2 regions of the Cryobacterium sp. PAMC25264 genome follow, and region 2 is predicted to be linked to the other one. Evidence: predicted binding sites of a transcription regulator. Region 2 holds the regulator's gene; the other holds the start of a gene.
What was found. The regulator HrcA, encoded in region 2, represses chaperone genes, less so after heat shock. The targets are predictions, from matches to a motif close to TTNGCACTCGNNNNNNNCGAGTGCNAA.
Positions count from the first base shown of each region.

Region 1: a site for HrcA is predicted at 13,822-13,848, ahead of groL (chaperonin GroEL). Genes of this name have one in related genera too.

Region 1 is NZ_CP080383.1:2,547,988-2,563,204, reverse strand. It holds gene rlmB (23S rRNA (guanosine(2251)-2'-O)-methyltransferase RlmB) at 1-1,021, shown strand, start outside; gene KY500_RS11860 (DUF4032 domain-containing protein) at 1,436-2,740, opposite strand; gene KY500_RS11855 (ABC transporter ATP-binding protein) at 2,907-4,004, opposite strand; gene KY500_RS11850 (thioredoxin domain-containing protein) at 4,290-5,204, shown strand; tRNA gene KY500_RS11845 (tRNA-Thr) at 5,302-5,377, shown strand; gene KY500_RS11840 (nucleoside deaminase) at 5,424-5,960, shown strand; gene KY500_RS11835 (chloride channel protein) at 5,966-7,363, opposite strand; gene KY500_RS11830 (PLD nuclease N-terminal domain-containing protein) at 7,567-7,965, shown strand; gene KY500_RS11825 (sugar O-acetyltransferase) at 8,033-8,638, shown strand; gene KY500_RS11820 (SHOCT domain-containing protein) at 8,648-8,890, opposite strand; gene KY500_RS11815 (oxidoreductase) at 8,967-9,941, shown strand; gene KY500_RS11810 (nitroreductase family protein) at 10,039-10,593, opposite strand; gene msrB (peptide-methionine (R)-S-oxide reductase MsrB) at 10,599-11,000, opposite strand; gene KY500_RS11800 (DUF3263 domain-containing protein) at 11,216-11,515, shown strand; gene KY500_RS11795 (LytR C-terminal domain-containing protein) at 11,565-12,143, shown strand; gene KY500_RS11790 (cold-shock protein) at 12,357-12,560, shown strand; gene KY500_RS11785 (DUF3048 domain-containing protein) at 12,705-13,751, shown strand; gene groL (chaperonin GroEL) at 13,893-15,217, shown strand, end outside.
Region 2 is NZ_CP080383.1:1,371,977-1,387,193, reverse strand. It holds gene ybeY (rRNA maturation RNase YbeY) at 1-263, opposite strand, end outside; gene KY500_RS06345 (PhoH family protein) at 260-1,384, opposite strand; gene KY500_RS06340 (HIT domain-containing protein) at 1,338-1,700, opposite strand; partial or broken gene KY500_RS06335 (16S rRNA (uracil(1498)-N(3))-methyltransferase) at 1,720-2,411, opposite strand; gene dnaJ (molecular chaperone DnaJ) at 2,480-3,589, opposite strand; gene hrcA (heat-inducible transcriptional repressor HrcA) at 3,648-4,667, opposite strand; gene KY500_RS06320 (DUF4870 domain-containing protein) at 4,922-5,236, shown strand; gene KY500_RS06315 (DUF4870 domain-containing protein) at 5,330-5,704, shown strand; gene hemW (radical SAM family heme chaperone HemW) at 5,797-7,023, opposite strand; gene KY500_RS06305 (DUF1990 family protein) at 7,028-7,603, opposite strand; partial or broken gene lepA (translation elongation factor 4) at 7,695-9,533, opposite strand; gene KY500_RS06295 (sensor histidine kinase) at 9,646-10,911, shown strand; gene KY500_RS06290 (response regulator transcription factor) at 10,908-11,564, shown strand; gene KY500_RS06285 (alpha/beta fold hydrolase) at 11,566-12,318, shown strand; gene rpsT (30S ribosomal protein S20) at 12,438-12,698, shown strand; gene KY500_RS06275 (hypothetical protein) at 12,828-13,595, shown strand; gene holA (DNA polymerase III subunit delta) at 13,592-14,635, opposite strand; gene KY500_RS06265 (hypothetical protein) at 14,662-15,006, opposite strand; gene KY500_RS06260 (ComEC/Rec2 family competence protein) at 15,003-15,217, opposite strand, start outside.

The DNA of each region.
Region 1 (15,217 bases), 1.2 Mb from region 2:
ACAGGGCCGTCAGGCACTCGAGGGCAAGAAGCCCACCCCCAAGGCCGAAGACCGTCCGTACCACCCCGCTGGCAAGGCCAAGGCCGCCAAGGACCGCTTCGCCGCGGCCGGCGGCGGACGCAGCCGCGCACCCGGCGGCTCCGGCTCCGGCGCCCCGCGCTCGGGCCGCAACACCGGCACCGGCAACACCGGCGGCGGCGGTTCGTCCACCCGTAAGGCCAAGTCGGAGGCCGAGTTCGAGGTCGTCACCGGCCGTAACTCGGTGCTCGAGGCACTGCGCGCCAAGATCCCCGCATCGGCGCTGTACGTGGCCACGCGCATCGAAATGGATGACCGGGTCAAGGAGGTCCTCAAGCTCGCGACGACCCGCAACATCCCGGTGCTCGAGGTCATGCGCCCCGAGATCGACCGGCTCTCGGGTAAGGACGCCGTGCACCAGGGCCTCGCGCTCAAGGTTCCCGCGTACGAGTACGCGCACCCGGTGGAACTGCTCGACCTCACCATCAGCCGCGGCCACAAGCCGCTGTTCGTGGCCCTCGACGGCATCACCGACCCGCGCAACCTCGGTGCGATCATCCGCTCCACCGCCGCGTTCGGCGGCCACGGCGTCATCGTGCCGCAGCGCCGCTCCGTGGGCGTCACCGCTTCGGCCTGGAAGACCTCCGCCGGTGCCGCAGCGCGCCTGCCCGTCGCCATGGCCAGCAACCTCACCCAGACGCTCAAGGCGCTCAAGGAGCGCGGCATGCTCGTCATCGGCCTCGACGGCGGCGGCGACACTCAGCTGCCCGAACTGGGCCTGGGCTATGCGGAGCGCCCCATCGTCGTGGTCGTCGGCAGCGAGGGCAAGGGCCTGTCCCGCCTCGTCACCGAGACCTGCGACGCCATCGTGTCGATCCCGATCAACGCGAACACCGAATCGCTGAACGCTGGAATCGCCGCCGGCGTCACCCTCTACGAGATCTCCAAGCTGCGCGCGGACGCGCTTGCGGCGAAGGTCGCGAAGAAGGCCGCGGAGGCCTGAGCCGACCGCTCGCGCGTGTGAGAACGGCGCAGATCATGCCGATTCCGGGTGGTCTGCGCCGTTTTTTGTGGGCGGATGCTGTGTGAGGGGTCGATTCAGGGCCTTGGGCGACCTCGCTGATTGCCGTGGTTCAGTTCAGGGCGTGCTGATGAGGGGACGCGGGTGCCCGGGTGAGTGCCGCAGGTCTCGTTGTCGAGAGCCCTGAGCGGCTCTGCCTGGGTGGGCCCCAGTGAGTTGTCGCTTCAGGCCCCTTGGCGCGCCGTGAGGGGGCGTGAACTGGCAACTCGGCTGTCGCGCCGTGGGTGACTTTCCAGTTGAGGCCCATTGCGGCGTCGGGAGAGGGCGCCAACTGGCAACTCACGGGGGGAGCCCACCTGCCGCGTTCGCGAAGGGCCCTTCGCGCGCGGCCGGGCGTCAGACGTTCAGGCGCCAGTCGTCTGCCTCGGCCTCGTCGGCGTCGATGCCTTCGGCTTCGAGGTCGGGGAGGCTGATCGGCGTGGTGGGCGGATCGATGACGGTGGCCTCGTCGCGACGGTGCCGCAGCACATCCTGCACGTACGAGGTCACGGCCTCGGCCAACGGGATGTCTCGCCCGGCGTTCTGCGCCATGTACCAGCGGTGGTCGAGCAGCTGGTGGAACACCTCGGCGGGCTCGAGCTTGCCCTTGAGCTCACGCGGGATGGCGCGCACGACGGGTTCGAACACTCGCACCAGCCACTCGTGGGCCATCATCTCCTCGTCGGCGTCGGGATTGCCGTAGGCGACACCGTAGGAGTCGAGGTCGTTGAGCAGACGGCGGGCCTGGTTCTCCTCGGCGTCGAGGCCGGTGAGACGCAGCAGACGGCGCTGGTGGTGGCCCGCGTCGACGACCTTGGGCTGGATGCGCACCGTCGTTCCGGTCTCATCGGTCTTGATGGCCAGTTCCTCGATGTCGAAGCCCAGGTGGTTGAGGCGCTCGACGCGCTCCGTGATGCGCCAGCGCTCGTTGCTCGCGAACGACTCCGACCCGGTGAGCTCCTTCCAGAGCAACCGGTAGGCGGCGACGATGCCGTTGCTGACGATGATAGGGTCGAGTTCGTTGGCGACCCGGCCGCCGGCCTCGAGGTCCATCAGCTCGCCGGCGATATTGACACGGGCGATTTCGAGGTCGTTCTCGCGCTGGCCGTTGGAGAGGCCGCCCGGGTAGAGCTGCCCGGTCTCCGCGTCGACGAGGTACGCGGCGAAGGCGCCGGCGTCGCGGCGGAAGAGGGTATTGGACAGCGACACGTCGCCCCAGAACAGGCCGACCATGTGCACGCGCACGAGGAGCAGGGCGAGGGCGTCGACGAGGCGGGTGGCCGTGTCCGGGCGGAGGGCCTGCGAGTACAGTGCGCGGTAGGGCAGCGAGAACTTGAGGTGCCGGGTGACGAGCACCGAGTTGAGCGGGTCGCCGTCTTCATCGGTGCGGTTGGTGATCACCGCGAGCGGTTCGACGCAGGGGATCTCGAGGCCCTGCAGGGTGCGGAGCATGTCGTACTCGCGTTTGGCCATCTCGCTGGTGGTCTCCTTGATGGCCACGACGCGTCCGCTCAGGTGAGCGAATCGCACGAGGTGTCGGGAGAGGCCCTTGGGCAGCGAGGCGATGTTCTCGTTCGGCCAGGCATCCAGCGGCAGGTGCCAGGGCAGGTCGAGCAGGGCCGGATCGGCCGTTGCCGAGGTGATGTTCAAGGAACCGCTCATGAAGCGCCTAACTGTCGGCAGGGCGGCGAAGCCCCGCGGGTGGCCTCGGCCGGGGTGGGCTCACAAGGCGCGGGATGTACGACGGTGCCGCCCACAGGGAACGGGCGCCGAAATGACAAACTCGACCGCCAAAAACTGCCGGCGGTCGAGTTTGTCGGGATGGAACTTAGTCGCTGACGGCGCCGCCGAGACGGAGGCCGGTCTCTGCGTCGAACACGTGCAGGTGGTTCGGCGTCGGGGTCAGGTAGACGGTGTCGCCGGCCGACGGGTGCGAACGGCCATCGACGCGGGCGACGATGTCGGTGCGCTTGCCCTCGACGGTGGAGTGGCCGTACAGGTAACCGTCGGCGCCGAGCTCCTCGACCAGGTCGACGTCAACGGCGAGGCCTTCGCCGTGGGTGGTCGAGAGGTGGATGTCCTCGGGGCGAACGCCGATGGTGACCTTCTTACCGGAAGCGCCGGCAAGGGTGTCGCGGGCCACGGGCACCGTGGCTGTACCGAACATGATGCCACCGTCGACGGCGTCGGCCAGGAACAGGTTCATGGCCGGGCTGCCGATGAAGCCGGCAACGAAGACGTTGTTCGGCTTGGCGTACAGGTCGCGGGGGGTGCCGACCTGCTGCAGGACGCCATCCTTGAGCACGGCGATGCGGTCGCCCATGGTGAGCGCCTCGGTCTGGTCGTGGGTGACGTAGACCGTGGTGACGCCCAGGCGACGCTGCAGCGACGCGATCTGGGTACGGGTCTGCACGCGCAGCTTGGCGTCGAGGTTCGACAGCGGCTCGTCCATGAGGAACACCTGGGGCTGACGCACGATGGCGCGACCCATGGCAACACGCTGACGCTGGCCACCCGAGAGGGCCTTCGGCTTGCGGCTGAGGTAGGGCTCGAGGTCGAGCAGCTTGGCGGCTTCGAGAACGCGGGTGGCACGCTCGTCCTTGTTGACGCCGGCGATCTTGAGCGCGAAGCCCATGTTCTCGGCGACGGTCATGTGCGGGTACAGAGCGTAGTTCTGGAAGACCATGGCAATGTCACGGTCCTTCGGGGGAACGTCGGTGACGTTGCGCTCACCGATGAAGATGTCGCCGTCGTTGACCTCTTCGAGGCCGGCGAGCATGCGGAGCGACGTGGACTTGCCACAGCCGGAGGGGCCGACCAGGACGAGGAACTCACCGTCGGCGACCGACAGGTCGAGGTGGTCGACCGCGGGGCGGGTGGAGCCCGGGTACAGGCGGGTGGCCTTGTCAAAAGTTACTGAAGCCATTGTTTCGTTATTCTCCTTCACCGGCAGGTACGTGCCGGACGATCCGTTGTGATGGGATTTGCTGTCCGGCTGACGTAGCACCAGCGCAAGACCTTCCTAGTATGGCATGTCCCGCGTGAGCGTCGCCTGAATCGCCTGCCGGAGCCCCGCCAGTGTGTCCCCGGTGAACCCCCAGAGAGGCCGCTGTGAAGCCCCGGTTGGTTAATTCTCAGACTGGGGACCTACTATTTGAAATGCAATCGCGCTCATTCGCGAGCGCACCCCCTCAACTCGGAGTGATCATCCATGACAACTGGTGGCCCAGGCGAACCTCGCCCCTCGAAGAATCAGCGACGCGACGCCGCACGCACCAAGGCCGCCCAACTCCGAGTCGAGCAGAAGAAGCGCGACCGTCGTAACCGGGTGTTCCTGCAGGGCGGCATCGCCATCGCCGCCATCGCGGTCGTCGCCGTGATCGTGCTGATCATCGTCAACTCGGTTCGCCCCGACGGCCCCGGCCCGCGCAACATGGCCAGTGACGGTCTGCTCGTCGGTGAGGGCCTCACCGCCGTCACCACCCCGGCCCTGCAGCCCAAGGCCGACCCGATTCCCTCCCCTCCGGATGCGTCGGGCAACGTCGCCGACATCCGCATCTACATCGACTACCTGTGCCCGTTCTGCGGACAGTTCGAGACCACCAACGCCGACCAGATCTCGCAGTGGGTCGACTCCGGCGCGGCCACGGTCGAGGTCCACCCCATTTCGATCCTCACCAGCAAATCCGCTGGCACCCAGTACTCGTTGCGTGCGGCCAACGCCGCCGCCTGTGTGGCGAACTACTCGCCGGACGATTTCCTGTCGTTCAACGCCGCGCTCTTCGCCGACCAGCCCGTCGAGGGCACCGCGGGCCTCAACGACGACGACCTCAAGGCTCTCGTGAAGAGCTCGGGAGTGTCGACGAGCCTGTCCGAGATCAACACCTGCATCGAAGAGACCACCTACAAGTCGTGGGTGCAGGATGCCACCGATCGCGCCCTGAGCGGACCGATCCCGAACTCTTCCCTCAAGGCGATCACCGGCACCCCGACCGTGCTGGTGAATGGCAAGCAGTACGTGGGTGCCCTGGACGACCCGAAGGAGTTCGCGGCGTTCGTGTTGCAGGCGGCCAGCGAGGCGTATTCCACCGCCACCCCGACGCCCACGCCCACTCCGGCCGGCTGACCGCACCGGCTCTGCTGGTGACGGCGGGACCGAATGCGTCGGCACGAGAGTGCCGAGTGATTTAGGATGAATGCTCGAGGTGCTTCGTGCGTCTCATGCCGGCCTGGCGCAATTGGTAGCGCACCACTCTTGTAAAGTGGGGGTTACGGGTTCAAGTCCCGTGGCCGGCCCCATCGCCCGTGTTCCCCCGGGCTTCGCAGAACAGCGACGAGGAGCGGAATGACCAGTCCACTCGACGAGGTCAGCCCGCTGGGTTCCTCCACGCCGGTGCCCACGAGCATCTCGGCCGCCGACGAGGAACACCTGCTGCGGGCCATCGCCGTGGCGGCACTGGCTCGCGCGAACGGAAACCACCCGTTCGGCGCCATCCTGGTCACCGCCGACGGCACCATCATGGAGAGTCAGAACAGCGTGGTCACCGGCAACGATCCCACCGGACACGCCGAGACCAACCTCGTGCGCCTGGCCAGCGCCCGGCTGGACAAGACCGCGCTGCGCTCGAGCACCCTGTACACGAGTACCGAACCCTGCGCGATGTGCTCCGGCGCCATCTACTGGGCCGGGATCGGGCGGGTCGCCTATGCGCTGCCCGAGCAGGACCTCGGCGCCATGGTGCCCAGCCAGGACGGCGAGCCCACGCTGGACCTGCCCTGCCGCGAGGTTTTCGCCCGCGGTGGCGGCAGCGTGGTCGTGGCCGGCCCGGCGCTGGTCGCGGAGGCGACCGAGGTGCACCGGGGATTCTGGGACGCCCGCTAGATCCGCTAGCCGAGGCCCGGAGCGGTCGGCGCCGGGTCGCGGCGGAGCCACCGGCCCGGTGGCTCTGGCAGCCGGCCGGTGATCACGTGTGCCACCACCACGGCCACGATGACCAGCGGCATCACGGCGTAGGCATCGCTGGTGAGCAGCACGGTGGCCAGGAGAACGCTCGTGAGCGGCAGCCGCAGCATCGACACGCACATGGCGCCGATGCCCACCCCCAGCGCCGGAACCAGAGCCATGCCCGGCAGATGGGACGCCATGATGCCCAGGGCAGCGCCGATGAACATGGCGGGAAACACCGGCCCGCCGCGGAACGCACTGGGCGACAGGCCGTAGGCGAGAGCCTTGCAGAGCGCCAGCAAGCCGAGCGCGCCGATCGGCCAGGAGGCTCCGTTGCTGATGAGCGCGGGCAAGGTCGTCTGGCCGGAGAAGAGCACCTGACCCGTGTCTTCGCCGGTGACCACCGCGAACCAGATCGCAAGCCCGGCGATGAGCAGACCGAGCACCGGGGTGACGAGCAGCCGCTGGGCGTGTACCGCCGGGCGTACCACCCTCGCGAGCGCCTTGATTCCCCAGGCCAGGAGGGGGCAGGCCACCCCGAGCACAAGTGCCCAGAGGAACATCGCCAGGGTGGGCGTGCTGAACGCCGGCAGGTCGGGGATGGCGAGGGAGAAGGTGCCCAGCCCAGTCCAGGAATCCAGGCCGACGAAGACAAGGGAGCCGATCCCCGCGGCGAGCAGCCCGGGAAGCAGACCCACCCCGAGCATGGCACCACCCAGACCGGATGCCTCCATCAAGAGGAAGGCGCCCAACAGCGGCGAACCGAGCAGGGTGCTCACCGCGGCGAAGCTGCCCGCCGATGCGATGACCGCGAGGGCGGTGGGCGGCGAGTCCTTCTTGATCAGGAGCACCGCGAGAGCGCCCAGCCCGCCGCCGAGGGCGATCAGCGGTGCCTCTGGACCGAGCACCGCGCCCAGGGCGAGCGTGGCCAGCGCCGCCAGCGCGACGCCGGGCAGCTCCGGGGGCCGCGGGAACCCGCCGGCCGCGAAGCCCTCCGACGGCGGATGCCCGCTGGTTCCCGGCAGGAACCGGATGCACAGCGCCACCAGCAGGCCGGACAGGGCCACGAGTGGAAGCGGCCACCACACCGGCACGCTGTCGAACCCCAGGGCAGCCGGCAGCTCAGTGAACAGGTAGCCCTGCAGCCAGGAGACCAGGGCGAGGAACCCGTAGGAGACCACGGACACCGGCACGCCGATGAGCCCGGCCAGCAACAGCACGCGCAGGTATCCGCGCGAACGGATGACCGCCAGTGGGTCGCCGGTCTGGGCCGGGTTGGCCGGGTGGCCCGCCGCGGAATCGGGGGCGGGGGTCGCCGGTGGCTCGGGGTGCGCGGGCATGTCGCGGTCCTCCTCGGCCGGTCTCCTCCGCCGATCTGGCACTGTGGCTGGACCGGTCCGGGTCGGTCGGTCCCGGGTTCGGCCGGCATCGCTGACCACGCTGGCCCGGTGTCCGTGCGGGCGCAAGCCCCACGTCGGCCCCGCGAGTGCCCGCGGAACTGGGGGCTGGTCGCCCGTGCACGGCGGTCACTAAGCTGACCGCCATGTATGCGCTGCTCTCCCTCGTGCTCCTGGTGCTCGTTGTGGCCGCCCTCGTGGACATCATCACCCGGCAGGACGGCCAGGTGAAACACCTGCCCAAGGTGGTGTGGGTGCTCCTGGTGATCTTCCTCCCCCTCATCGGCAGCCTGCTCTGGTTCGTGATCGGACACGACTACGACACACCGATGGCGCATCCTCGGTTGGGTGCGCCCCGGCGTCGCACGGGTTCGGCCTCGAGCGCACAGGCGACCCCCACGGCCCAGGCGGAACGGCGGATCACCAGCACCGAGGAGCAACTGGCCTCGCTGGACCGCGAGATCGAGTTCCATGCCGAACAGGCGCGCATCCGCCGGATCGAAGCCGAGCTGGCCGAACGACGTCGGCTGACCGAGGGAACCTGACGGCGGATCGACGCGCGCGGAGCAGCGGCGACGGGCTAGGCTCGTGTTTGTGGTTACAGACAACAAAATGCCCCCGGTTCTCGTTCGCTCCGAGTACGACAAGATGATCGCGGGGGAGTGGTACCGCTACCGGTCCGGGCCCGAACTGGCCGAGCTGACGACCAGCACGCAGCGCACCTGCCGCCAGATCACCGCCCTCTACGACGACGACCAGGCCGCCGCGCACGCCCTGTTCGTGGGGATGCTCGCGAGCGTCGGCGACGGTGCCGACTTCAGGCCGCCGCTGTACCTGGACTACGGCTCGCGGCTGCGCGTGGGCGCCAATACGTTCATCAACGCCGACTTCCTGGCCCTCGGCGGGGGCGAGATCACCATCGGTGCCAACGTGCTGGTAGGTCCGAGTGCCCGCTTCTACACGCCCAGCCATGCCGTCGACGTGGGCGAGCGCCGGGCCGGATACGAGCGGGTCTGGCCAATCGTGATCGAAGACGACGTGTGGCTCGGCGGCAACGTCGTCGTCTGCCCCGGCGTCACGATCGGCGCGGGCAGCATCATCGGCGCCGGCTCGGTGGTCACCCGCGACGTGCCGCCCGGGGTCATCGCCGTGGGCAACCCGGCGCGGGTCGTGCGGGCCATCGGTCCCGACGACCGGGTCGGGCTCGACTCGGTCTGATCCGCCGGATCAGAGCAGCCCGAGGATCTCCCGGCGCTTGGCGTCGTATTCGGCCTCAGTGACCAGACCTTGGGCGCGCAGCTGGTCGAGCTGCGCCAACCGGGTCGCGGGGTCCGCCAGGCCGCCGGAGCCCGCCGGGCGTCGCCGCACCAGACGCACGATCAGGAACACTATCGCCAGCGCGATCAGGACCACCGCGGCGAGGACGCCCGCGATGATGAGAAAGTGCCAGCCGGTTAGATTGCCGATCATGTGAGTCCCCCTGCGACGGCGCGTTCGGCCGCACGGCGAAAGTCTATCCAGGGGCGAGCGAGCGTACGCTGGAACGATGACAACTACACCCCAGCACGCCCTCCCCTCCGGGTTCGGAGCGCGCACCACCGCCACCCAGGTACTCGCCGGCATTGACCTGAACGGCCGGACGGCCATCGTCACCGGCGGCTATTCGGGGCTGGGTATCGAGACCGTCGCGGCGCTCGCCGCTGCGGGCGCTCAGGTCCTGGTTCCTGCCCGCCGTCCCGAGGCGGCCCGGGCCGCGCTCGACGCGCGCGGGCTGGCTGACGTCAAGGTCGAGACCCTCGACCTGGCCGACCTCGGCAGCGTGCGCGCTTTCGCCGATCGGTTTCTGGCCGCCGGACGCAGGCTCGACATCCTGATCAACAACGCCGCCATCATGGCCTCCCCTGAAGCCCGCGTCGGCGACGGTTGGGAGTCCCAGTTCGCCACCAACCACCTGGGCCACTATGTGCTCACCAACCTGCTCTGGCCCGCCCTGGTGGCCGGCGGGGGAGCCCGCGTTGTGGCTCTGTCGTCAACCGGGCACAAGCTCAGCGGCATCCGTTTCGACGACCCGCAGTTCGAGACCGGCTATGACAAGTGGCTGGCCTACGGTCAGGCCAAGACCGCCGACAGCCTGTTCGCCGTGCAGCTGGACGCCCTCGGTGCCGGGCACGGCGTGCGCGCATTCGCCGTGCACCCTGGCGGCATCATGACCGAGCTGCAGCGGCACCTGCCGCGCGAGGAGATGATCGCGTCGGGATGGATGACCGAGGACGGCACCGTGAACTCCGTCTTCAAGACGACCGAGCAGGGCGCCGCTACGGCAACCTGGGCGGCGACCTCCCCGATGCTCGACGGCCTGGGCGGGGTCTACTGCGAGGACTGCGACATCGCCGAGCCCACCGTTCCGGGCAGCGAGACCGCCCGTATCCGAGGTGTGGACGCACACGCGATCGACCCCGCGGATGCGGCCCGCCTCTGGGTGCTCTCGGCCGAACTCACCGGTGTGAACGCGTTCGCCTGACCCCTGGCGCGCACAACTGGTCCCGAAGCGGACGATTGGTCCCGGTGCGCCGGGACCAATTGTCCGCTTCGGGTGCAGTTGCGGGGGCGCGGGGCGGTCAGGCGGGCAGGGCGCTGAGGTGGTCGGCCGCGTCGACCGGTTGGCGCACGGCGGGCTTGACGTTCTCGGGGATGCCGCCGACGTAGAGCCAGCCGAGCAGCTCCTCGCCGTCGGCGAGTCCGTGCACCTGCCGCACCGGTTCGGCGCGGGTGTGGCCGCCGGTGCGCCACATCACGCCCCAGCCCGCATCCTCGAGCAGCAGGCTGAGGAAGTGGGCGACGCCGACGGCCGCCGCGTCCTGCTCCCAGGCCGCCACCTTGTGGCTCGGCCGATGCCGGGCCACCAGGGCCAGCAGCAGTGGGGCGCGCAGCGGCTTGCCGGCGAGCTTGGCGGCGGCCGGTCCCTCGAGGCCCGAGGCCGCCACGAGCGCGTCGCCCAGTGCGATCCGGGCGGCGCCGCGCACCTCGATGATCCGCCACGGGCGCAATGCGCCGTGGTCGGAGGCGCGGGCAGCCGCCTGGATCAGGGGAACCAGCTCGTCGCGGCCGGGCGCATCCGCGGTGACCACGGAATACGACCGGCGCGACAAGATCGCGTCGAGAACCGCCGACAAGACCGTTACTCGACGGGCGTGAAGTTGAGCGAGATCGAGTTCATGCAGTACCGGTCGCCGGTGGGCGTGCCGAAACCGTCATCGAACACGTGGCCCAGGTGCGAACCGCAGGCCGCGCACCGCACCTCGGTGCGTACGACGCCCAGCGAGCGGTCTTCGATGAGCTCGACGGCCTCGGGGCGCACCGACTCATAGAAGCTCGGCCAGCCGCAACCGGAGTCGAACTTGGTGCCGCTCTTGAACAGCTCTGCGTTACAGGCGCCACAGGTGTACACGCCCGACCGGCCCTCGTCGAGCAGTTCGCCGGTCCAGGCGCGCTCGGTCGCAGCCCCGCGCAACACGGCGTACTGCTCGGGGGAAAGCTCGGCCTTCCATTCGGCGTCAGACTTGGTGACCTCGTAGTCCATGGTGCGTCCCTTCACTACTTCTGTGCGGCATTACTCTTGCGGGCAACTCAGCGGGCAGATTGCTGCCTCCAGCCTAAACTCGGCCGGGCCCCCGGACATTCCCCGGGCCGGGGGATTCCCAGCCGGCGGTCATCACTGCCGGAGCGGGCAGCGACCGGCGGGACAGGCCGCGCCGGTCAGCGAAAACCCAGTCCACGCCAAATAGGATGACGCGTATGGCGACCAGCGGGCACGGCGAGAGCGATCGGGGTGTCGACGGCGGCACGGCGCTCAGCCCGCGCGACACCGCCGTACTCGCTTTCGAACGGCGCTGGTGGTCCCACCCAGGCGCCAAGGAACAGGCGATCCGGGCCGAGTTCGGCCTGTCGGCTGCCCGCTACTATCAGTTGTTGGGTGCCCTGCTCGACTCCCCGCTTGCCCTCGCCCACGATCCCATGCTGGTGAAACGCCTGCAGCGGATGCGTGACGCGCGGTCCCAGGCCCGGTCGCGCCGGGCCATCCGCCCCATCGAGTAGGACCCTCCTACCGCGTGTTCAGCCAACCGAGGATCGAACCAGACTCACGATGCCCACTTCGTACCCGAAAGACCGCTTCGACGACCTTCCGCACAAGCTCGACCGCGTGGGGGCGCACCGGGCCCCCGGCCGAAAGGGCCGCCGCTGGGTGGCGTTCTGGTGGGCGCTCGCCGCAACGGCCCTGCTCGTGGGCGTGGGAGCGATCGGACTGACCGTGCTGAACAACCGGCTGAACTTCACCATCCCCGGAATCTCCAGCCAGACCAGCACCGGCACGGAAGCCGCCTCAGAGGCGCCCACGGCCGAGCCCGTGCCCACCGCCGAGCCCACCACCGACCCCACTGCGAGTGTCACCGTGCTCAACGGCACGGCCACCACCGGTGTCGCCCGCTCAGTGGGCGAGGTGCTCACCGACAGCGGCTGGAGCGTCGGCACCATGAGTGACGCCGACACCGAAGACGTCACCACCACCACCGTGTATTACGCGGATGCCTCCCTGGAGGGCGCTGCCCGCGGGGTGGCGGCCCTGCTGCCCGGTTCGGCGATCCTGCTCTCCAGCGACTTCGCGGGCTCTGACGCCACCCTGACCGTCGTGGTCGGCACCGACTACGCGATACCGGAGGGCTAAGCGCCGAATTCCTAGTGGCGTTGTGCCCGCCAGTCAACCCCCTATGGATCCCCGCTGCCGTCACTACTATCTGCAGTGGTCGCTCATTTTATGCGAGTCGCGTTCTCGGGTTGAGAGCGCTCTTTCGCGGACGGTGGACGCAGCTACTGCGCCAGGCCCGGTAACACCAGCGGGTGAAAGCCGAAAGTCAACACTGCACTAGGGGAGTTTCACATGGCGAACGGAACCGTCAAATGGTTCAACGCTGAAAAGGGTTTCGGCTTCATCACGGTCGATGGAGGTGGGCAGGACGTTTTCGTCCACTACTCCGCCATTGACATGCACGGCTACAAGGTTCTTGAAGAAGGCCAGCATGTCGTCTTCGAACTCGGTACCGGAGCCAAAGGTCCGCAGGCAGAGTCGGTTCGTCCGGCATAGCCCTCGCGTGGAACAGTCGGCCTCACGGGGCCGGCAGCACACAACTGAACAGGCGCCGACGATGTATCGGTTCCCGTGATGACCAGCACGCCACACACCTTGCCCCGCTCGGCAGACATACCTCGCGGAGCTAAGGTGTGTGGCGTGACTGCGTTACGGATGACCACCCCTGTTCGACGCCCCCGCTCCCGCCGCACCGGCTCCCACGCCTGGGCTGCCGCTGTGCTGATCGGAGCCGCCTGCGTCCTGACCGGCTGCGTCACCGCGCCGCCCACCGAACCGACGCCCACCGCGGCGGCTCCCGCCGTGGCCCCGCTGCGGGGAACCCCGATCGACCCGGCCGACGCGGAGCATCCGTCGTTGGCCGTGAAGATCGACAACCTCCCCGCGGCCCGGCCGCAGATCGGCCTCGAACGCTCGGACCTGGTGTTCGAAGAGCTGGTGGAAGGCGGGCTCACCCGGTATGCCGCCCTCTGGCACTCGGACGTGCCCGACGACGTGGGCCCGGTGCGCTCCATCCGGCCCATGGACCCTGACCTGCTGAGTCCGTTCGGCGGCATCGTGGCCTATTCCGGCGGGCAGCCGCAGTTCATCGAAGCCATGCAGAACACCCCGGTGCTCAACGTGATCTTCGACCAGGACGACAGCGGCATTTTTCGGCGCGTGGACGACCGGGAATCCCCGCAAGACGTGGTGCTCAGCGCCGCCGAGGTCGTCGACCGGCATGCAGACCTGGCCCCGCCGGAGCGGCAGTTCGACTACGCCGACAGCGCGGCTTCCGCCGGGGCTGCCACGGCCGGGGAGGCCGCCGGCACCATCGTCACCCGGTTCTCCGACTCGAGCGAGCGCTCCTGGACCTGGGACCCCGCCGGCAGCGCCTACCTGCGCGGCCAGGACGGCGCGCCCGACCTGGACGCCGGCGGCGGCCGGCTGGTCGCCACCAATGTCGTGGTGCTCAGCGTCGGCGTGGACCGCAGCACCGACGTGCCCCGCACCATCTTGGAAGGCACGGGCCAGGCCTGGGTCTCAACCAACGGATCGACCCTGCCCGCGACGTGGACCAAGGACGCCCCCGCGGCGCCGATCAAGTTGACGGATGCCGACGGCGCGGCCATCGAGCTCGCACCGGGCAACACCTGGATCGAACTGGTGCCCACCGACGGTGGCGGCGCCGTGGAGATCCTGCCGTAACCCGGTCTTGCGGCGGCATCGTGCAGCCCCCGTTCACTTGCACTCTCGACCCCAGAGTGCCAGAATCGGTTTAGCACTCTGCTGTTTGGAGTGCTAACCCATCATCGTTTTGGTAACGTCCGGGAGGGACGAGAAACACATATGGCAAAGATCATTGCTTTCAATGAAGAGGCCCGTCGCGGCCTGGAGCGCGGCCTGAACATCCTCGCTGACACGGTCAAGGTGACCCTCGGCCCGCGCGGACGCAACGTCGTGCTGGAGAAGAAGTGGGGCGCCCCCACGATCACCAACGACGGCGTGTCCATCGCCAAGGAGATCGAGCTCGACGACCCGTACGAGAAGATCGGTGCCGAGCTCGTCAAGGAGGTCGCCAAGAAGACTGACGACGTCGCCGGCGACGGTACCACCACCGCCACCGTCCTCGCTCAGGCGCTGGTCCGCGAAGGCCTGCGCAACGTCGCAGCCGGCGCCGACCCGATCAGCCTCAAGCGCGGCATCGAGAAGGCCACCGCTGCGGTCATCGCAGAGCTCATCTCCAGCGCCAAGGAGATCGAGACCAAGGAAGAGATCGCGGCCACGGCCTCCATCTCCGCCGGCGACGCCGAGATCGGCGCGATCATCGCCGAAGCCATCGACAAGGTCGGCAAGGAGGGTGTTGTCACCGTCGAGGAGTCGAACACCTTCGGCACCGAGCTCGAGCTCACCGAGGGCATGCGCTTCGACAAGGGCTTCCTGTCGGCATACTTCGTCACCGACCCCGACCGTCAGGAAGCGGTCTTCGAAGACCCCTACATCCTGATCGTCAACTCCAAGGTCTCCAACATCAAGGACCTGCTGCCGATCGTCGACAAGGTCATCCAGAGCGGCAAGCAGCTGCTCATCATCGCCGAGGACGTCGACGGCGAGGCCCTGGCCACGCTCGTTGTGAACAAGATCCGCGGCATCTTCAAGTCGGTTGCCGTCAAGGCTCCGGGCTTCGGCGACCGTCGCAAGGCGCAGCTGCAGGACATCGCCATCCTCACCGGTGGGCAGGTCATCTCCGAGGAGGTCGGCCTCAAGCTCGAGAACGTCACCCTCGACCTGCTCGGTAACGCCCGTAAGGTCGTCATCACCAAGGACGAGACCACCATCGTCGAGGGTGCCGGCGACGCCGACGCCATCGCCGGTCGCGTTCAGCAGATCCGCAACGAGATCGAGAACACCGACTCCGACTACGACCGTGAGAAGCTCCAGGAGCGTCTCGCCAAGCTCGCCGGTGGCGTTGCTGTCATCAAGGCCGGCGCCGCGACGGAGGTTGAGCTCAAGGAGCGCAAGCACCGCATCGAAGACGCCGTCCGTAACGCGAAGGCAGCCGTCGAAGAGGGCATCGTCGCCGGTGGTGGCGTGGCACTGATCCAGGCCGGCAAGACCGCATTCGAGAGCAAGGCCATCCTTGACCTCGTCGGCGACGAGGCAACGGGCGCGAA
Region 2 (15,217 bases):
ATGTCGCCGAGTAGGCCAGGCGGCGTGATGGCGTCTTCGGTGCCGGGGCGCAGTTCGTCCATCGGGAAGCTGAGGACGTCGGTGGGACCCGGCTCATCCATCCACTGCACGTGGAGTTGCTCCATGGCGCCCTCGTCGACGAGCACGATCGCCAGTTCGGCGTCGGCGTGCACGTGCATGGTGTCCAGCGCGAAGGCGGCGAGCCTCAGGATGGCGGCCTCATCGACCGGGATGGCCGACTCATTGTTGATTTCGATGGTCAACTGGATCTCCGTTTCGGGGTGCGATCGCGCGGGTTCCCCTGGTGCGGAGCGCGGGATGCGAAGTCGCGGGCCTGTTCGCTTTCGTAGCGTTGGGCCTGCTTCTGAGCGTCGTATTCGGTGTAGGCGTCGACGATGCGGCCGACAAGACTGTGCCGCACCACATCCGCGCTGGTCAGGTGCACAAAAGCGATGTCGTCGATTCCGTCGAGCACGGTCGTGACCAGACGGAGTCCGCTGGCGCCGGCGGGCAGGTCCACCTGGGTGATGTCACCGGTGACCACCATCTGGGAACCGAAGCCGAGTCGGGTGAGGAACATCTTCATCTGCTCGGGCGTCGTATTCTGGGCCTCGTCGAGCACGATGAACGCCGAGTTCAGCGTGCGCCCGCGCATATACGCCAGCGGGGCCACCTCGATGGTGCCTGCGGCCAGCAGCTTGGGCACCAGCTCGGGGTCCATCATCTCGAAAAGGGCGTCGTAGAGCGGCCTCAGGTAGGGGTCGATCTTGTCGGTGAGGCTGCCGGGTAGGAACCCGAGCCGCTCCCCCGCCTCGACGGCCGGCCGGGTGAGGATGATGCGGTCGACCTCCTTGCGCTGCAGCGCCTGCACGGCCTTGGCCATGGCGAGGTAGGTCTTGCCGGTTCCGGCTGGTCCGATGCCGAACACGATGGCGTTCTCGTCGATCGCGTTGACGTAGCTGCTCTGGCCGAGGGTCTTGGGGCGCACCGTGAGACCGCGCGACGTGAGGATGGCCTGGCCGAGCACCGTCGAGGGGCTCGAGGTGCTGTCGGCGCCGAGCATGCGCGCGGAGGTGGTGACCTCTCTCTCGCCGAGGTCCGCTCCGGTGCGCAACAACAGTTGGAGCTCCTCGATCAGTCGCACCACGGCATCCGTGGATGCGGCCGGACCGGTGAGGGTGACCTCGTTGCCGCGGACGTGCACTGTGACGTCCGGGTATTCGTTCTCGATGGTGGTGAGGAACCGGTCCTGCGGCCCGAGCAGGCGCACCATGGCGACGCCGTCGACGAGGAGTGTGCGCACCGTGGGCAGTGCGCCGGTTCCGGGAGTCTCCGGGTCAGAGGGCTGCAAGCGTGCCCTCCTCGAGGGTGCCGCCGAGCACATGGGCGTGAACGTGGAAGACGGTCTGGCCGGCCGAGGCGCCGGTGTTGAAGATCAAGCGGTACTCCCCCGCGCAGTGCTCTTCGGCCACCCGTCCGGCCACGGCGACGAGTTCGGCGAGGAGGGCGGGGTCGCCCGCCGCGAGTTCGCCCACGTTGTGGTATTGCTGAGTCTTGGTGGTCACGACCACGTGCACGGGCGCCTGCGGGGCGATGTCGTTGAACGCGATGATGTGGTCGGTTTCCGCGACGATGGTCGCCGGAATCTCGCGCGCGGCAATGCGGCTGAAGATGGAGGGTTCTGCACCGGAGGAGGCCATACGTCTATCTTAAGCGGAACTACCAGCGCCCGAGGGTTGCGTTCAGGATGGCGACGGCGGCGGGGCCCGCCGTGGACGTGCGCAGCACGGTGTCGCCCAGGCGCACCCGGCGGGCGCCGGCCCCCTCGAGGATCTCCAGTTCCGATGCGGCGATCCCGCCCTCCGGGCCGACGACGAGAACGATGTCCCGGTCGTCGGTCGGCGGCGCGATCGCGGTCAGCCGGGTGTCGGCGGTGGGCTCGAGCAGCAGCATCCGGCTGGTGGTGGCGAGCTGTGCGAGCTGCTTGGTGCTGGTCAGCGCGGACACCTCGGGCAGCCAGGGCCGGATCGACTGCTTGCTGGCCTCACGCACGATGGCGGCCCAGCGGGCCTGCCCCTTTTGCACCTTGACACCCTCCCAGCGCACCACGGACCGCGAGGCCGCCCACGGATGACCCCGTCGATACCGAGTTCGGTGGCCGCCTGCACCGCGAGTTCGTCGCGGTCGCCCTTGGCCAGCGCCTGCACGAGCAGGATGCGCGGCGTGGCCGGCGGGCTGTGCCTCACGGAGTCGACCCGCACGACAAGCTCGGCCGGCTGGGCGGAGACCACGGTGACCCCCAGCATCAGCCCGGCGCCGTCACCCAGCAGCAGGGTCTCGCCCGGACGCACCCGGCTGACCGTGACGGCGTGCTTGGCCTCGGCGCCGGTGAGGCTCACGGTGGCCCCCACCTGCGTGGCGGAGGGGCCTGGGCGAGAGTCTCGGAAAGGAAGAAATGCGCCATCGCTAGCGGGCACCCCTACCCGAGGAACCGGTCGCGGAGCTTCGCGAACAGGCCCTGCTGGAAGTGGCTGAGTGCCGGAGCTGCCACCTTGTGCCTGGCCGCGAAGGCCTCGATGAGTTCGCGTTCCTTGTGGTCGAGCTTGGTGGGGGTGAGCACCTGCACGCCGACCCGCAGGTCGCCGCGGCCGTTGCCACGCAGGCGGGTGATGCCGCGGTCCTTGACCGTGAGGATCTCGCCGGCCTGGACGCCCGGGCGGAGTTCGACCTCGATGTCACCGTCGAGGGCCTTGACCGTTGCGGTCGCACCCAGGATGGCGTCGGTCATCGGCACCTCGAGGGTGCAGAGCAGGTCGTCGCCGTCGCGGCTGAAGACGTCGTGGTGCCGCACCTTCATCTCGAGATAGAGGTCGCCGTTGGGGCCTCCGGCCGGTCCGGCCTCTCCGCTGCCGGGCATCTGCAGGCGCAGACCCGTGTCGACGCCGGCGGGGATGTCCACCGGAACGGTGCGGCGGGCGCGCACGCGGCCCTGGCCCTGGCAGGTGACGCAGGGTGTGGCGATGATGGTGCCGTAGCCACGGCAGGAGCCGCAGGGGCTGGAGGTCATCACGTTGCCGAGCAGGGAGCGCACAGCGCGCTGGATGCTTCCGGTGCCGTGGCAGATGTCGCAGGTGACCGGGGACGTGCCGGGCTGGCAGCAGCTGCCGTTGCAGGTGGCGCAGACGATCGCGGTGTCCACCTCGATGTCGCGGTGGGTGCCGAAGATGACCTCGTCCAGGTCGAGCTCGACCCGGATGAGGGCGTCCTGCCCACGTTCCCGACGCGACCGGGGGCCGCGGCTGCCGCCGCCTCCCCCGCCGAAGAAGGTCTCGAAGATGTCGCCGAAGTTGCCCGCGTCGAATCCGCCGCCCTGGCCGGAGTTGCCCGAGCCGCCGCGGTCGTAGTTCTGGCGCTGCTTGGGGTCCGAGAGTACGTCGTAGGCGTGGGTGATGGTCTTGAACCGCTCGGATGCTTCGGCGCCCGGGTTCACATCGGGGTGCAACTGGCGGGCGAGGCGCCGGTATGCCTTCTTGATCTCGTCGGTGGTGGCATCGCGCGCGACGCCGAGTGCTTCGTAATGGTCAGCCAAAGCTGGCTCTCCTCGGGTTCTGGGGGTGAAAAGTGTCGGTGGGAAGGTGTGGGGGCGGCTAGTTCTCGCCGAGCAGGCGCGAGAGGTACCGGGCGACGGCGCGCACCGCCGCCATGTTGTTGGAGTAGTCCATCCGGGTCGGACCGAGCACGCCCAGCCGGGCGGCATCGCCGTGGGAGGTGTAGCCGCTCGTGAGCACGGACGTCTCCCCCAGGCCGAACGGCGCGTTCTCCCGGCCGATGCTCACCGAGACGCCGTGCTGGTCGGTGGCCATCTCGCCGAACAGGCGCAACAGCACCACCTGCTCTTCGATGGCCTCGAGAACCGGGTAGATGCTGCCGCTGAAGTCGTCCTCAGTGCGCACCAGGTTCGCAGCACCGGCCATTACCAGGCGGTCCTGCCGGTTGGCGCCCACCTGGTCCCGCAGGGTGCCGGTGATGAGGTCGATCAGGTCCTGCAGCTCGGGCGGGCCCAGACCGGTCGGCCCGGTCAGTGCGGCGGCGGCCTCGCTCATGCTCAGGCCGCCGACCACGGCGTTGAGACGGGTGCGGAGTTCGGCCAGGGCAGTCTCGTCCAGCGCGCGGGTCAACTCCACCACGCGCTGTTCGACTCGGCCGGAGTCCGTGATCAGAACCGACAGCACCCGGGTGTCACTGAGCGGCACGAGTTCGATGTGGCGCACGGTGGCGCGCGACAACGACGGGTATTGCACAAGGGCCACCTGATGGGTCAGCTGCGAGAGCAGCCGCACGCTCCGCGCGAGCACCTCGTCCAGGTCGGCGGACTGGCCGAGGAAGACCTCGATGGCCTGACGCTGGGCGACGGTGAGCGGACGCAGGTCGGCGAGGTGGTCGACGAAGAGGCGGTAACCCTTGTCGGTGGGAATGCGCCCGGACGAGGTGTGCGGAGCAATGATGAGCTCCTCCTCCTCGAGCAAGGCCATATCGTTGCGGATGGTGGCCGCCGAGACGCCGAAGGCGTGCCTGTCGACGATGGACTTGGAGCCGACGGGTTCACGGGAGGCCACGTAGTCCTGCACGATGACGCGGAGCACCTCGAGACTACGATCCGACACCATTCCGATCGCCTCCCTCATGCCCGCTCGCGCCGCCAGCTGGCTGGCACTCTCATTGTTTGACTGCTAATCATATCGCGGGTGGGCCGCATACCCATTGCTCCCCGACGATTTTGCGCAGTAGCGTGGGCTCAAGCACGTCCACGCACCGCTCACCGAAGGACACCGTCATGAGTTAACCCACCGGTCAGGGACCATCGAACAGGCCGTCGTCAGGGCCTCCGCTCTCCCCGGAGCAGGACAGACAGTGGGCGTCACTGGCGCACCTGGGCGGCATCCTCTCGTTCCCGCCTTCCCTGATCATCTGGCTGGTCTTCAAGGACCGGGGCCCGTTCACCAATGAACAGGGCAAGGAGGCCCTGAACTTCCAGATCACCCTGCTCATCGGCTACGTGGCCCTCAATGTGCTTTCCACGGTTCTCAGCCTGGTCACGTTCGGCCTCCTGTCCGGGCTCTTCTCGCTCGGCTGGGTGTTGTGGCTGGTCGGATCGATCTTCTCGGTGCTCGGTTACCTGAGCGCCCGCGACGGCCGTCCGTACCGCTACCCCTTCTCTATCCGTCTGATCAGCTAGTTTGCAGGCTCCCGGTTGGGGTGAGCGGCGCTATTCTGGTGTGAGCGGCGCCCGACGCCGCCCCGCACCGCCGGGAGTCACGAAGGAGATCCCATGTCAGAGGCCACGCCTCCCCCCGCAGCCCCGTACCAGGCACAGAGTCAGCTGAGCCCGGCCGACGAGAAGCTCTGGGCGACCCTGATCCACATCGGCGGAATCCTGTTCAGCTTCCTGCCGGCGCTGATCGGCTACATCGTGCTCAAGGACCGCGGCCCGTTCATCCGGGCGCACACCGCAACGGCGCTGAACTTCCAGATCACCCTGGCCATCGCCGGGTTCGTCGGAGGCATCCTCACCGTCATCGGCATCGGCTTCCTGATCCTGGCCGCGGTGTGGATCCTCAACATCGTCTTCAGCATCATGGCCGCCATCGCAGCCAACAAGGGCGAGTGGTACACCTACCCGCTCACCATCAAGTTCCTCAACTAACCCCTTTCCCCCTCGCGAACTGTGAGGTAAGCACCCAAAACGCGCGCGTTCTGGGGCTTAACTCACGGTTCGCGGGTGGGGAGGGCTGGGGTTCAGTCGGTGAGGAGACGGCGCACCACGGCGTCGGCCAGGAGCCGCCCGCGCAGGGTCAGTTCGACGGTGCCGCCGATCGCTGCCCGCGCATCGATGAGTTCGTCATTGATCAGGCCGGCCACCTCTCGGCGCCCCGCCGTCGTCAACGTCGCCACGGGGATGCCCTCGCGGATGCGGGTGAGCAACAGCACCCGCTCCAGCTCGCGGGTGTCATCGTCGAGAGTCTCTCGCCCGGCCGCCGGGGAGTGCCCGGCGAGGATCCGGTCGGCGTATGCCGCCGGGTGCTTGACGTTCCACCAGCGCACCCCGCCGATGTGGCTGTGCGCTCCGGGACCCACACCCCACCAGTCGGCGCTCCTCCAGTAGGAGAGGTTGTGCCGGGAGCGGTGCTGCGTGCCCCGTGACCAGTTGCTGACCTCGTACCAGCCGTAGCCGGCCTCGGCCAGGAGCCGGTCGGCCAACTCGTAGAAGTCGGCCTGCAGGTCCTCGTCGGGCTGCACGAGCTCGCCGCGGCGGATCTGCCTGGCCAGCTTGGTGCCGTCTTCGACGATGAGCGAGTAGGCGCTGATGTGGTCGGGGTTCTGTCCGATCGCGTGCTCGAGGCTGGCCCGCCAGTTCTCGATGGTCTCCCCCGGGGTGCCGTAGATGAGGTCGAGGCTCACGTCCAGGCCGGCCTCCCTGGCCCACTGCACGACGAGCGGAACCCGCTCGGGGTCGTGCGTGCGCTCGAGGGTGGCGAGCACGCTCGGCACGGCCGACTGCATGCCGAAGGACACCCGGGTGAACCCGGCGGCCTTGAGCTGGAGCAGGTAGGCGAGGTCGACAGAGTCCGGGTTCGCCTCGGTGGTGATCTCGGCGCCGGGCACGATGCCGAAGGTGTCCCGCACGGCGTGCAACATCCGCACCAGGTGGTCGGCGGGCAACAGGGTGGGTGTGCCGCCGCCGAAGAAGACCGTGGCAGCTGGCCGGGGAGCGATGTGCGACGCGGCCAGGATGCGGGCGGCGGACTCGACCTCGAGCACGGCCTGGCTGGCATAGTCGCTCTGCTTCACCCCGCGCAGTTCGGTGGCGGTATAGGTGTTGAAGTCGCAATACCCGCAGCGCACCTTGCAGAACGGCACGTGCAGGTAGACCCCGAAGTCGCGTTCGTCCGCGCCGACACCGGCCGAGGCCGGCAACAGTCCGTCGAGTGGTGCGGGGTCGCCGACCGGATGCGGTCCAGCCATCCGGTCAGGCCATCCCGACGGGGTGCAGGGCGCGGAGGTAGCGGCGTGTGTAGCGTTCCTGTTGGAAGCGCAGGACCGGCCAGGCCAGGCGGTAGTACCAGGTGCTCGGCCGGGAGAACGAGCGGATCGTGAGCCAGACGGAATCGTCAGGGCGGCGGTCGACGATGAACGCTTCCTCGCCGTTCTGCGGGTGGCCGCGCATGGTGCCGTAGGCGAAACCGATCTTGTCGGCCTCATCGATGACGTAGACCACGCGCACCGGTGCGGCGACCGTGAATGGGCCGTTCGGGATCTTGAGTACTCCGGTCATGCCGTTGCTGATGAAGGGGGTGCCGTCCTCGGCGAAGGTCGCCTCGTTCACCGGGTGTTCCTGGTTGGGAGCCGGGGTTCCGTCGTCGGTGAAGACGATGCCGGTGTACTGCACGCCGGTGCCGGCGTCCAGGTCGGTGACCTCGATGCCGCTGCCGCGCTGGATGCCCCAGGTCATCAGCGACGTGGTCGCCGCACGGAAGCGTTCCTCGCCGCTGCCCAGGCGCACAGTGCGCTCGAGCGGCCGGTGCCCCTTGGGTGGGTAGCGCATCAGGTCGGACGCGAGGGTGCCGCCGATGGCGGCATACGTCACAGCGGCGTCGGTGAAGGTCGAACGTCGCATGACGGTTACTTCTTTCCTTCTTGGGCGGTTCGTCGCCGGAGAGCGCAGCGATGAACGCCTCCTGCGGCACCTCGACCCGGCCGACCATCTTCATGCGCTTCTTGCCTTCCTTCTGCTTTTCGAGCAGCTTGCGCTTGCGGGAGATGTCACCGCCGTAGCACTTGGCCAGCACGTCCTTGCGGATAGCACTGATCGATTCGCGAGCGATGATGCGGGCGCCGATGGCGGCCTGGATGGGCACGTCGAACTGCTGGCGCGGAATGAGCTTGCGGAGGCGCCCGGTCATGAGGACGCCGTAGTCGTAGGCCTTGTCGCGGTGCACGATGGCGCTGAACGCGTCGACCTGTTCGCCCTGGAGCAGGATGTCGACCTTGACCAGGTCGGCCTCCTGCGAGCCGATGGGCTCGTAGTCCAACGACGCGTAGCCGGCGGTCTTGCTCTTGAGCTGGTCGAAGAAGTCGAACACGATCTCGCCCAGCGGCATCGTGTAACGGATCTCAACCCGGTCCTCACCGAGGTACTCCATGCCGAGCAGGGTACCGCGGCGGCCCTGGCAGAGCTCCATGATCACGCCGACGTAATCCTTGGGTGCGAGGATCGCGGCCTTGACGATGGGCTCTTCGACGACGGCGATCTTGCCGTTCGGGAACTCGCTGGGGTTGGTGACCGTGACGGTCTTCTTGTCGTCGGTGGTGACCTCGTAGATCACGCTGGGCGCGGTGGTGATCAGGTCGAGGTTGAACTCCCGGTCGATGCGCTCGGTGATGATCTCGAGGTGCAGCAGGCCCAGGAAGCCACAACGGAAGCCGAAGCCGAGCGCGACGGAGGTCTCAGGTTCGTAGACCAGCGACGCATCCGAGAGCTTGAGCTTGTCGAGAGCTTCGCGGAGGGCCGGGTAGTCGCTGCCGTCGATCGGGTACAGGCCGGAGAACACCATGGGCTTGGGCTCGGTGTAGCCGGGCAGCGCCTCGGTGGCCGGCTTGGCCGCTGTCGTGACCGTGTCGCCGACCTTGGACTGGCGCACGTCCTTCACGCCCGTGATCAGGTAGCCCACCTCGCCGACGCCCAGGCCCTTGCTCGGCGTGGGTTCGGGGCTGGTGACGCCGATCTCGAGGATGTCGTGGGTGGCGCGCGTCGACATCATCTGGATCTTCTCGCGGGGGCTCAGGTGCCCGTCGATCATGCGCACATAGGTGACGACGCCGCGGTAGCTGTCGTAGACCGAGTCGAAGATCATCGCGCGGGCCGGTGCGTTCGCATCGCCGACCGGGGCCGGGATCAGCGAGGTGGCCCGGTCGAGCAGCTCGGACACGCCCACGCCGGTTTTGCCGGAGACCCGCAGCACGTCGTCGGGGCTGCCGCCGATGAGGCTGGCGAGCTCCTTGGCGTATTTGTCGGGGTCGGCGGCCGGCAGGTCGATCTTGTTCAGCACCGGGATGATGGTGAGGTCGTTCTCCAGCGCCAGGTACAGGTTCGCCAGGGTCTGGGCTTCGATGCCCTGTGCGGCGTCGACGAGCAGGATGGCGCCCTCGCAGGCGGCCAGGCTGCGGGAGACCTCGTAGGTGAAGTCGACGTGGCCAGGGGTGTCGATCATGTTCAGCGCGTAGGTCGCACCGTCCATCTCCCACGGCATACGCACGGCCTGGCTCTTGATGGTGATGCCGCGTTCGCGTTCGATGTCCATGCGGTCCAGATATTGGGCGCGCATGGAACGGTCGTCGACGACGCCGGTGATCTGCAGCATCCGGTCGGCCAGCGTGGACTTGCCGTGGTCGATGTGCGCGATGATGCAGAAGTTACGGATGAACGCGGGGGCGGTTGCGGCCGGTTCCAGCGCCTTGAGAGCTCTCGGTGACATGATGGCCCAATTCTCCCATGCCCCGCAGCATCGGGGTGACCTGCCACGGCCAGGCTCGCTCATCCATTCGACGGATGCCGGGCGCGCACGCCCTGATTATGCTGGCATCACCATGTCCAGCATCGCCGTGCGCGCCACCCCGACCCCTCGGGACCCCACCCCGCCCACCAGCATCGGCGACGGCCTGCCGCATTCCGCCCTGACCCCGGTCTTCTCGGGGCTGCGGATCGGCCTGCACGTGCTGATCGTGGTGCTGACGGGGCTGGTGATCGTTCTCACCCTGTGGGACGCGGCCCCGGATGCGGCTCTCATCGTGGCGTTGGCCCTCGTGTTCCTCGCCAGCTACGCCGGCGGTGGCCGCCTGGCCCGGACCCGGCCGCGCGGCTGGGTCGTGCCGGTCTGGATGGCGTTGCTGCTGGTCGAGTGGCTCGCGCTGACCCTGTTGACCGAGGATGCCGCCTTCATCGTCTTCCCCCTGTTCTTCCTCCAGTTGCACGTGCTGCCCCTCAGGGCGGGCATTCCGCTGGTGCTGCTGAGCGTGTTCCTGACGATCTGGTCGATGAGCCTGCACGTGGGCCTGAGCCTGGGCGCGACCCTGGGGCCGATCGTGGCCGCGGGAGTGGCCGTCGCGGTCGGGCTGGGCTACCGGGCGCTGCTGCGGGAGGCCGGCGAACGACAGACTCTCATCGACGACCTGCTGGCCACCCGGGCCGAACTCGCCGCCACCGCCAGGGATGCCGGCACCCTCGCCGAACGGCAGCGCCTGGCCCGGGAGATCCACGACACTGTCGCGCAGGGACTCTCGAGCATCCAACTGTTGTTGCACGCTGCCGAGCGCACCGTCACCGACCCGGCCGCCCTCGACCACCTGCGACTGGCCAGGGACACGGCGGCGGCGAATCTGCAGGAGACCCGCCGGTTCATCCGCGAACTCACCCCTCCGGCCCTGGACGCCCAGACTCTGCCCGGCGCCCTGGCCAGGCTCGCGGCTGCGATTCAGCGCCCGACGCCCACCGGCGGACGCGCCACCCGGGTGAGCCTGCACGTCACCGGGGACGCCGTCGCCCTGCCGATGTCGTTGGAAACCACCCTGCTGCGCATCGCTCAGGGGTCGCTGGCCAACGTCGCCCAGCACGCCGATGCCGGTCGGGCCGAGATCACGCTGAGCTACATGACCGACGAGGTGACCCTGGACATCGTCGATGACGGCCGGGGCTTCACTCTCACCGATGCGGCCGCCCAGAGCCCTGACTCGTTCGGGCTGGTCGCCATCAGGCAACGGGTGGAGCAACTCGGCGGCAGCTTCGTGCTCGAGTCCGCGCCCGGTCAGGGCACTGCCGTGGCCGTAACCTTCCCGACCGGGCAGGTGGCGGCATGATCCGGGTGCTGCTCGCGGACGACCACCCCGTGGTGCGGGCTGGCCTGCGGGCCCTGCTCGGCGCGGAGCCCGACCTGGTCGTGGACCTCGAGGCCGGCACGGCCGAGGAGGCGGTGACACTGGCGGCCTCCGGACGGGTCGATGTCGTGCTCATGGACCTGCAGTTCGGCGGGGCAGCGCCCGGCGCCCCAACGCAGACGGGAACCATGCAGGGGGCCGAGGCCACCCGGCGGGTGCGCGCGGTTCCCGGCGCCCCGCACGTGTTGATACTGACGAATTACGACACGGATGCCGACATCCTCGGTGCCATCGAGGCCGGCGCCAGCGGCTACCTGCTCAAGGACGCCCCGCCGGCCGAGCTCATCGCGGCCGTGCGCGCGGCTGCGGCCGGCCAGAGCGCCCTCGCGCCGGCCATCGTGACCCGCCTGGCCGACCGCTCCAGGGTTCCGGAGAGCCGGCTCTCCCCGCGCGAGGTCGAGGTGCTCGGGCTCGTCGCCGCCGGCCGGTCCAACCGGCAGATCGGGCAGGACCTGTTCCTCAGCGAGGCCACCGTGAAGTCCCACCTGGTGCACATCTTCGGCAAGCTCGGGGTGGGTTCGCGTACCTCAGCGGTGGCCAGCGCCCGGGCGTCCGGAACCATCAGGGGAGCCTGACGTGCCGGTCCCGGTCGTGTTGGTGCACGGCATCCGCACGTCGGCCAGCATGTGGCGGCACCAGTGCGAGATGCTGGCCGCGGCCGGCCACCCGGTGCTCGCCATCGACCTGCCCGGGCACGGGTCGAGGCTGGGCGAGGAGTTCACCGTGGCCGGGGCCCTTGCTGCCATCGATGCCGGCGTCGACGCTCTCGGCGGCCAGGTCGTGCTCGTGGGCCTCTCGCTCGGCGGGTATTACGCCACCGCCTATGCCGCCCGGCACCCGGACCGGGTGCTCGCCCTCGTGGCCGTGGGGTCGGCGTTCGAACCCGGTGGGCCCGGCCTGGCCGGCTACAGGCTGCTCGCCCGGCTGATCCACCGGCTGCCCGACCGCGGACTCCGGTTGCACACGTTCCTGGTACGACGGATGCTCCCGCCAGCCGGCGCCGCCGATGCCCTCGCCGGCGGCGTGGCCCTGGAGGTCATGGACGCGGGGTTGCGGGAGACGGGGACGCTGACGCCGCTGACCGATCTGAGGGCCTATCCGGGCCGGGTCTGGCTGGTCAACGGGGCATGGGACCATTTCAGGCTGCACCAGAAACGCTTCCTGCACGCGAGTCGGCACGGCACCCTCGTGACGGTTCCCGGTGCCGGCCACCTGGTGAGCCTGCACCGCCCGCTCCGGTTCGATAGAGTGCTCGGACGGATCCTGGCCGAGGTGGACGCACACCCAGGACGAGATCAGCCGGATTCGGTGCATGGTCGGCCCGGATAGCTGGTATCGTTGCCTGTTGGCTTGCGTGTTGGGTCCCACCCCACACGATTTTCGCCGCACGGTGCCCTCTATCACCGGGCGGCCCATCCGAACAAGAATCTAACGAAAGCGTAAAAAACGTGGCAAACATCAAGTCGCAGATCAAGCGGATCCTCACGAACAAGAAGTCGCAGGAGCGCAACAAGGCGGTCAAGAGCGAGTTCAAGACGGCCATCCGGGCTACCCGCCTCGCCGTCGCCGCCGGCGACAAGGACAAGGCTGTCGCCAGCCTCGCCGTTGCTTCCAAGAAGCTCGACAAGGCCGTCAGCAAGGGCGTCATCCACCAGAACCAGGCAGCGAACAAGAAGTCCGCTATCGCCAAGTCGGTCAACGCGCTCTAGCTCGGCCTTCGGCGTTCTCTGACGAGGCGCCACACAGAGCAACCCCCGCCCCTGGCGGGGGTTTTCTGCGTGTGCGGCCGCACCCGTCCGCCCCTTTCCGGCGCGGCCCGCCGACGCTATGGTGTCGACGTGACGAGCGAACAGGCCACCGGGGCCACGAGTTCTCCCGGACAGACCAGCGGGGGTCAGCCGAGCGCGGCCCAGCCCACTTCCGGTGAGCCCGGCACCGGTGAACCCCGTGCCAGTGTGCCCAATACCGGTGGGCCCGGTTTCGGCGAGCCCGGTGCCGGCGGCCCGGCATCGGCCTCGACACCGGCTACCCCCGGGTCCTCGCCCTGGCGTCACCAAGCCGGACTGCTCGGCGCCGCGTTCGCCGTTGCCGCTGCGGTGATCGCGGCCGGGCTCCGATTCGCACCACAAGTCTCCGCGTACGCCGGGCTGAGCCCCTGGGTCTTCGCCGGCCTCCTGGGCTTCGTGCTCGTGCTGGCCGGGGCCTGCGTGCTCTTCGCGGCATCACTTCCGAACGCGCCCTCCTCCGGGCACGCCCACGACGAGAACCGGATGCCGGCCGGCCGCGGCCTCACCATCCTCGGCGCTGTGCTCGGGCTGGTCGGGCTGGCCCTGGCCGCCCTGGCGGTTCTTCTCGCCGTGGTGCTGCCCGCGCCCACCCAGCGGATCATGGTGCAGTTCACCGATCTGTACGGCCGCGTGCAACTCGAGTACTGTCCGACCCTGCCCGGATCGTTCGAGGCGACGGCGTCGCAGGCTGATCTGGTCGGCTCGTCCACGATTCTTCCGGTCAAGGTCAGCGGCGCGACCTGCGGCGACCCGGAGTACACGGACGGCGTCTGGATCTACCTGAACCGTGACTCGGTCACGGTGTCCGACCGTCCCTAGTCACCGCGTTTGGCGATGACCGTCACGAGGCGTTCGAGCGCGAAGACCGGGTCACGGCCGGCGCCCTTGACCGCGGCATCCGTCTCGGCGAGCATCACGATGCACCGGGCCAGGCCCTCGTCCGACCAGCCGCGGAGGTCGCGCTGGGCGCGCTCCACCTGCCACGGTGCCAGGCTCAGGCTGGCCGCCAGCTGAGCGGAGCCCCCGCGGGCGCCGAAGACCTTGGCCATGGTGCGGATCTTGCTCGCGAACGCGGCAACGATCGGAACCGGGTCCGCCCCGGACGACAGCGCGTGCCTGAGGGTCACGAGCGCCTCACCCAACCGGCCGGCGATCGCGGAATCAGCCACCTTGAACGCGTTGGTCTCGACCCGGCCGCCGTAGTAGCGGTCCACCGTGGTCTCGGTCACCTCGGCGCCGGTATCCGCGATGAGCTGCTGGCAAGCGGCCGACAGTTCGGCGAGGTCGTCGGAGAAGGCGGCCACGAGGGAACGCAGGGCGCTCGGTGTGACGCGCTTCCCGGCGGCCCGGAACTCCGCTGTCGCGAAGTCGTGCTTGTCGGAGTCCTTCTTCAGTTCGGCGCAGACCACCTCGACGGCGCCGCCCACTCCGCTGCGAATGGTGTCGAGCAGCTTCTTGCCGCGGACTCCCCCGCCGTGGCGCAGCACGACATAGGTGTCATCGGCCGGGTTCTGCAGGTAGTCGATGGCTTCGGTGAGGAAGGTGTCGCTGCACTTCTCCACCGAGCTGACCCGGATCATCCGCGGTTCACCGAAGAGCGACGGGCTGGCCAAGGTGAGCAGCTCGCCGGGGGCGTAGCTGTCGGCCTGGATGTCGCTGACCTCCAGGCTGGGATCCTCCAGCTTGAGGAAGTCCCGCAACGAGCGGATGGCGCGGTCGGCCAGGAACGTCTCGGTGCCGGACACCAGCACCACGGGCGCCGGTCGCACCTGATGCCAGGCAAGCTGGGGAATCTTCGCAGCACTCGCCTTCGCGGCCGGCTTGCCGGTTCGTGCCTGTGCGGTTGTTCGTGCGGCCACGCGGCTCCCTTCGCTACCGCTCCAGCCTAACCGGAGCCCCCGACGCTCCCGACCCTGGTGGTGCCCGCCCGGGTGCCACCGACCCGCTCGGTCCAGACCTTCAGCGCCGCACCGTGCGCCTCTCGCGGCGCCGACTCCTCCACGCTGGTCTGGCCGACGACGGGCGCCCGTGCGGTGGGGGCGAGAACGGCCAACCCGTCCTGGTCGGTGCGCACCACCGCCGTGCCGGTCGAGGCGAGCACGTCCAGCAGCGACCGGGTCGGATGCCCGTAGCCGTTGTCGGCGCCCACCGAGACCAACCCGACCGACGCCCGCAGCTGAGCGTACAGCGCGGCGCTCTGGTCGCGGGAACCGTGGTGGGCCACCTTCACCACGTCGACCTGCCCGATCGGCCCGCGGCGAGGAGGGCGTCCTGGGCCTCCTCGTTGAGGTCGCCGAGGAACACCGACCGGATGCCGGCTCCGTCGAAGAGGATCGTGACGCTTCCCGGGTTGCCTGTCTGCATGAGCGGGGAGCCCCGGATCGGCCAGAGAATGTGCCAGGCGAGGCCGCCGAGGGTGCCGCTGTCTCCTCGCGCCGCCT